3 regions of the Martinezella sp. CNPSo 3732 genome follow, and region 2 is predicted to be linked to each of the others. Evidence: predicted binding sites of a transcription regulator. Region 2 holds the regulator's gene; each other region holds the start of a gene.
What was found. The regulator LexA, encoded in region 2, represses DNA repair genes until DNA is damaged. The targets are predictions, from matches to a motif close to TGTTCNNNNTGTGTTCNG.
Positions count from the first base shown of each region.

Region 1: AC13RM_RS19235 (PA0069 family radical SAM protein) is a predicted target of LexA. The motif match lies at 894-911, and genes of this name have one in related genera.
Region 3: AC13RM_RS23505 (helicase-related protein) is a predicted target of LexA. The motif match lies at 1,447-1,464, and genes of this name have one in related genera.

Region 1 is NZ_JBXSOO010000012.1:12,330-14,603, reverse strand. Features, by position in the region: gene AC13RM_RS19235 (PA0069 family radical SAM protein) at 1-824, opposite strand, end outside; gene AC13RM_RS19230 (glycosyltransferase family 2 protein) at 1,064-1,582, shown strand; gene AC13RM_RS19225 (hypothetical protein) at 1,759-2,067, shown strand; gene moaB (molybdenum cofactor biosynthesis protein B) at 2,099-2,274, opposite strand, start outside.
Region 2 is NZ_JBXSOO010000006.1:36,310-38,583, forward strand. Features, by position in the region: gene AC13RM_RS13730 (ComEC/Rec2 family competence protein) at 1-656, shown strand, start outside; gene lexA (transcriptional repressor LexA) at 637-1,359, opposite strand; gene AC13RM_RS13740 (VOC family protein) at 1,779-2,274, shown strand, end outside.
Region 3 is NZ_JBXSOO010000017.1:49,061-51,334, reverse strand. Features, by position in the region: gene AC13RM_RS23505 (helicase-related protein) at 1-1,215, opposite strand, end outside; gene AC13RM_RS23500 (hypothetical protein) at 2,091-2,274, opposite strand, start outside.

The sequences.
Region 1 (2,274 bases), on a different contig from region 2:
AGGATACGCTCGATTTCATGATCGTTGAGCGCGGGGATAATCGGCGCCACCATGATCGCGGTGCGGATGCCTGCCTCGTTCAAAGCCTGGATCGCTTCCAGCCGCCGTGGCGGTGTCGCTGCCCGCGGTTCCATGGTGCGTGCGAGCTTCCGGTCGAGCGTCGTCACCGATACTCCCACCCGCACCAGATTCTTGGCTGCCATCTCCTTCAGAATATCGATATCGCGCATGACCAACGCCGATTTGGTGACGATGGCAACCGGGTGGTTTGCCCGGTTCAGCACCTCAAGGATCTGGCGCATGATCCGCCATTCCTTCTCGATCGGCTGATAGGGATCGGTATTCGTGCCTATGGCGATAACACGCGGCTTGTAACCGGGCTTTGCCAATTCGCGCTCCAGAAGCTTGGCTGCATCCGGCTTGGCAAACAGCTTCGATTCGAAATCCAGCCCCGCCGAAAGCCCCATATAGGCATGCGTCGGCCGCGCGAAGCAGTAGATGCAGCCATGCTCGCAGCCGCGATAGGGATTGATGGAACGATCGAAAGAAATATCGGGCGATTCGTTGCGGGTAATGGCTGTGCGCGGCTTCTCCACCTGCACTTCGGTTTTGAAGGGTGGCAACTCTTCCCAGCTTTGCCAGCCGTCGTCGAAGGCTTCGCGCTGCTGCGGCTCGAACCGGCCGCTCGGGTTCAATCCGGCGCCGCGTCCGCGTCGACGCTCGACGTCGACCCTAAGACCGGAATCGGCGATCAAAGCGTTGGCAACATCTGCCGTATTGGCAGGCGCGAAAGCGGCCTGCCCTGCAAGGGACTGCTCGTTCATCGGTAGCTCCAGGGCGGCTCATGCCATCGCATGTCGCGTCTAAGATGATTAAATTCCTATCCGACAAATGAGAACATTGCAAGAACAAAAATCCGCGACCGTCATTTTCCATCTCATTCACGGAGGCATTCGGCGGGGCCGGCTGTGAGAATTTCGGCCGCTTATGATGCTTTTCTTAAACGCTCGAGCCTGAGGGTTAGGTGCTGGCAATAAATTATGCGGCGCTCTATAAATGGGCAATGTTGACGGTCATCATCGAATGCCAGGATCACGAACCCGAGCTGGCGCAGACATTGGCGGCATTGGTGGCAGGCGCGGTCGAGGGGCTGGTCAGCGACGTGGTCGTGCTCGATCACGGTTCCAGGGACGGCACATCGAAAGTGGCCGATGCTGCCGGCTGCCGCTTTTATTCGCAATGGGATATCAAGGATATATTGCGGTCGGCCCGTGGCGAATGGTTGCTGCTGGTCGAGCCGGGCGCGCGACCGCAAGCGGGCTGGATCGACGAGGTCGCCGAATATGTCTCGCTGAACAAGATGCCGGCGCGCTTTACAGCATCGCGCGGTTATCGTCGCCCGTTTCTGAAGCGAATCGGCCGTCGTATGGCGCCGCTGGAACTGGGTTTGCTGCTTTCCAAGCACCAGGCGATCGCCGTCGCCAGGTCGGGCATGGGGCTGGCGGAGTTCGCCAAGGGACAGAAGGGCCGACGGCTTTCAAGCGAGCTCATTCCGTCCTGGGTAGCACGCGCGGCGCGATAGGCCCCAGCGTTCAGCAGATTCCATTTGTAAACGCGCGAATAGCTGCGATAATTTGCGTGTGGCGGCACCTTACGCGTGTCGCGTCAGGCGGCCGACCATGAAGATGCCGATATCAGGCGGAACTGGTCAGCGGAACTCTCCTTTTCCGCCGGGATTTCGGCGAAAGGAGGTGCGTTATGAAACGCACAATGCTCACCCGCCTCATGGCAACGGCCCTCGTGGCAACATCGATCCTCTATCCTCGCGTCGCCGCCTCCCAGGTAACGCTCGCCTGCGCTCAGCACGTCGATATCGTCGCGTTTCTTGGCGACCATCTTTCGGAAAAGCTTTCGGCCGTCGGCAAGCTCGATCAGAGCACGATTGTCGAGATCTACGCCGCCGAGAGCGGCAACTGGACACTGCTGATGAGTGATGTATCCGGCCGGAGCTGCATCATACTCAGTGGCGATTCCTGGGAATCAATTCCTGTCCTTCCGAAGGCATGACCAACGCCCAATATCGCGGCGAGCAGAAGACCTATCTCGAGCCGGCGCCGCGCTTCAGATGCTCGTCGAGACGCGGCATGATCTCCACGAAATTGCAGGGCATGTGGCGATAGTCGAGCTGCGCCTTCAAGATGCCGTCCCAGGCATCCTTGCAGGCGCCGGGAGAGCCCGGCAGCACGAAGATGAAGGTGGCATTGGCGACGCCGC
Region 2 (2,274 bases):
GCGTACCGAAGCCGGATCTGATGATCTCGGAAGATGGCATTCTCGTTGCCCTGCGCCAGGACGATATCCTCGCCACCAATCGCGAGAGACCGCAGGCCTTCATCTTCGAGCAATGGCAGAAAGCGCTCGTCGCGGCCGAACATCAACCGCCGACCATGCTTGCGGCCGACAACCGGCTTCCGCAGATCAGCAAGACGGATCGGCATAGACGACTAAGTAACGAAGAGCAGAAGGCGGTCCGCACCGCAATGGCGGAAGCCCTGGATCGCACCATGCAGGGAAGCTTTGCCTGCCAGAAGGGAGCATGGTGCGTAGCCATGCTAGAAAACGGCTCGATATTGGTAACCATCGAAAATGCAGCTTACTTGTCCCCGGCTTGCGACACGGGGAATTTTGTCGTGACGCCAATCCGGCTGCGGCTGGACCATTGCCGTTCCGGAGCAATGCTCATAACCGGTGCGACATTGCGTAAAACCGGCTCCATCGAAATGATACTTACCGCAGACAAGCCCATTATCTCAGCCGCATTCGAGAACCCGCAACGTCCATGGACCAGGCATCGAATTTATAATTGGCGCACTGGCACATTCGACGCGCCAATTGCGCCAGCGTCACCCGTCGTCGACAATTCACCGGTCAGTGATAGCGACGAATAAGGCCCACGAGCTTGCCCTGAACTTTGACCCGGTCCGGCCCAAAGATGCGGGTTTCATAGGCCGGGTTTGCGGCTTCGAGCGCGATGGAGGCACCCTTGCGGCGGAAGCGCTTCAGTGTCGCTTCTTCATCGTCGACGAGTGCAACGACGATATCGCCGGGATTGGCCGTCGTCGAATTGCGGATAATGACCGTATCGCCGTCGAAAATTCCGGCGTCGATCATCGAATCCCCGCGAACTTCAAGCGCATAATGTTCGCCAGATCCGAGCATGTCGGCGGGAACGGTAATGTCGTGCGTATTGTTCTGGATGGCCGAGATCGGAACGCCGGCTGCGATGCGGCCCATCACGGGCACAGACGCCGAGCCGTTGTGATCGTCATTAGCCACTTTCGACGGAGCGGGCGGGGCAACGGGCTGCGGCTTGCCGAGGCTACCCTCGATGACGCTCGGTGAAAAGCCGCGACGCGGCTGAAGGCTGGGATTATAGGCATCCGGGAGCTTGATGACTTCAAGGGCCCTAGCCCGGTTCGGTAGCCGGCGGATAAAGCCGCGCTCCTCCAGCGCCGTGATCAGACGATGGATACCGGATTTGGATGCCAAATCCAGTGCATCCTTCATCTCGTCGAAAGATGGCGGCACACCGGATTCCTTCATGCGTTCGTGAATGAAGAGAAGCAGTTCCTGCTGCTTGCGCGTCAACATCGTCTTGGAACCCCAGAATCAAGAAAAGCTGTGAAACAAATCCAGAACGGACACTATATGTTCCATATGTGTTCCGCAAGTGCTTAAATTTCGGTAAAGCCTTGTGAGGTCAGTTAAATAATTACCATTTGCGAATGGATCGGCTCGGAACATCGGGGCGCCGTATCTGCGTTAATCCACAGAAAAATAAGGGAAATGCCGCTCTACTCGCTTCCGCGACTTTGTCGTTCAGCCCATGCGCCGAGCATTTGGACGAACGTGCCGCGCGACTGCATGAGCCGGCCATGGCAGAGAATCAGCAATCACGTTTGCGAGATTGCCTTCTATCCATGTCGTGTGCTCCGGGTGTTCCATGCTTCCATCTTGAATTGCGCGGGCGATGGGCGCAAATCTGCTTCCGCAAGCAAACAGGAGAAGCCATGATTTCGTCTCCGCATCCGCTGGATCATCTCGTGCTGCCGACCGTCAACATCGCTCTGGCACGCGAACGCCTCGGCAAGCTCGGTTTCACGGTAGCTCCGGATGCGCGCCATCCCTTTGGCACGCAGAATGCCTGCGTCTTCTTTGCCGATAAAACCTATCTCGAACCTCTGGGCGTCGCATCTCCGGAGCAATACGAGAAGAGCATCGTGGATGGCAATGTTTTCGTAGCGCGCGACCAGGCTTATCGTTTCCGGGTGGGGGAGGATGGCTTTTCAGCCGTGGTATTCGGTACGGATGATGCGGTGGCGGACGATAAGCGTTTCAAGGCAGCTGCGATTTCGGCGGGGCGGATGCTGGATTTCTCCCGTCCGATGAAGATGCCGGACGGCACGGAAACCACCGCCGGCTTTCGTTTAGCCTTCGGCGCCGATCTGCGTGCGCCGGATTTTCTCGCTTTCTGCTGTCAGCGCGTCAATCCGCTGCCGGCTGACC
Region 3 (2,274 bases), on a different contig from region 2:
CGTAGCGGAAAGCATCAGCACCTTGGTCTTAACCCCGGCACGGATAACCTTGTTCATCAGCTTCTGATATCGCGTCTCGCGGTCTTTGTAGACATCGTTGTTCCGGAAATTGTGGGACTCGTCGATCACCACAAGATCGTAGTTGCCCCAGTTCACTCGGTTCAGCGGGATGCCAAAGGATTCACCAGACGTGCGCGACAGATCCGTGTGGCAGAAGACGTCATAGTTGAAGCGGTCCTTTGCAAAGATGTTCGTGGTGAGATTAGTGTTGTAGTTCCGCCAGTTGTCCGCCAGCTTCTTCGGGCACAGCACCAGCACGGACTTGTTGCGAAGCTCGTAGTATTTGACCACCGCTAGCGCGGTGAAGGTTTTCCCCAGGCCGACCGAGTCCGCCAGGATACAGCCGTTGTAGGTTTCGAGCTTATTGATTATCCCCGTCGCGGCGTCGCGCTGGTAGTTGAAGAGCTTGTTCCAGACGATGCTCTCGCGATAGCCCGTCAGATCATTCGGAAGAACGTCCTCATCGATATCCTCTAAGAACTCCCGAAAGATGTTGTAGAGCATCAGGAAGTAGACCCGCTCAGGAGCATTTTCCTGGTAGATGGACTCGATGTGGTCACAGACGGCGTCCGTCACATCCCTCAGCTTATCCGCGTCGTTCCAGATCTGGTTGAAAAGCTGAAGATAGAGGCCGGCATGCGCCGGCTCATCCATCCGGGTCACAAAGTTGGAAACCGCGTTGCCCTTCTGGTAGCCAAGATCCACCGCCGTAAAGCCGCTGATCGGCTGATAGAGGACGGCAGCGCCTCCGACCTCTACATGCGCAAAGGGCTGCATGGCTGCCTGCGTGGCGTTGGACTTGAAGCGAGCCTTCTTGCGGATCCATTCGGAACATTCTCGAGCTACGGCGCGTTGCGTGAGCTTATTTCGGAGTTTGATCTCGAATTCAGTGCCGTAAAGGCCGCTTTCCCGACCCGCTTTAGGAATAAAAAACTCGCGTTTCTCCTTTCGCAACTTGTCGGTCGCTTCCATGGGCACAAAAGTCGGAGAGGTGAAGATGAACTGTAGGCTATCAATCTTCGACAGCTCGGACTTCAGGGCCTCATACGCATAGATCGAGAAGCAGGATGCCGCGATCTTCACGCGAGAGCCGCGACCGAGTGTTTCCTTCAGATCATCACCAAGTAGCTGAGAGGTATTGTCGATGATTTTCATTCGATAACAATCTCAAGGATCGGCGCCGTTAAAATGCAACCGGTGCGGATCATCATTTCCCCCTACTACCCAGCGCTCATCGAGCAAACCTCAAACACGTTATAGCACCAACCCACGTATCAACTGACGTCCTTGATCAACCCATAGCCGATGCGGCAATAACAATCTATAGCTGCACCATCATTCCAAGATCACTCCTCAGACGGCATGCGCATTTCATGTTTTAGTCATTATCCACAATATGTTCCAGGTCAGACCTGAGATACACAATCCCATTCCCGAATTCGCGGCACCGGTCGAGCCATACCGCGGGTCAAAACACCGAAACCCGAGGCCATTCTAGCGCCCTCGACATGATTGAAGATAAGGGAACGAGATACTCCTGGAAGCTCTTTCCGAAGCCCAGGCGAAACGAGATATCGCGGCCGATCCTACCGTTCGCTACGAAGACCGCCGCAAATGTTTTGGCGCTCACTGGTCCTATCTCTCAGAGCACCTGAAGGTAAGTCAGAGCCTCGCCGACCATTGCAGCGCCAGGCCCTAGGAAATCTCCGGACGCCCGTATCCAGATTGCATAGCCACAGTAATTCATCAAAAGTATTCCGTTTGCAATCTTTTTGCGTATGATAATGACTGCAAATGAGGGTAAAAATCTCACAATATGATGAACGGAACATCGTTACAAAAAATCATGCAACCAATTGATTTTATTGATCACATGTAGATTTCAAATCTCTCTAGCAGCACCAGCCCATTCCCCGGAAATCGTTCATTTATTTAGCCTTAGGGCTATTTCAACTACCGTTTCGGTACGCCAGAGCGACAAAACGACCATCGTTTGGAAAATGGCCAGCCTTACCTGAGAGCTAGTGCGCTTAACCGTTATCGTGATCTTCCTCGTCCTCAGAATAACCGGGGTGGCTGTCCCAGTCGCACTCCGCGCAGGACTCGAAATAGGCTCCCTCAGGTGCAATGGCTATGTCAAAGAATGTCCGCAAATTTCGAGAAGCGCATCGCGGACACTGGTCCGTCCGATCATGGCGCTCTCGACTAAGCAGG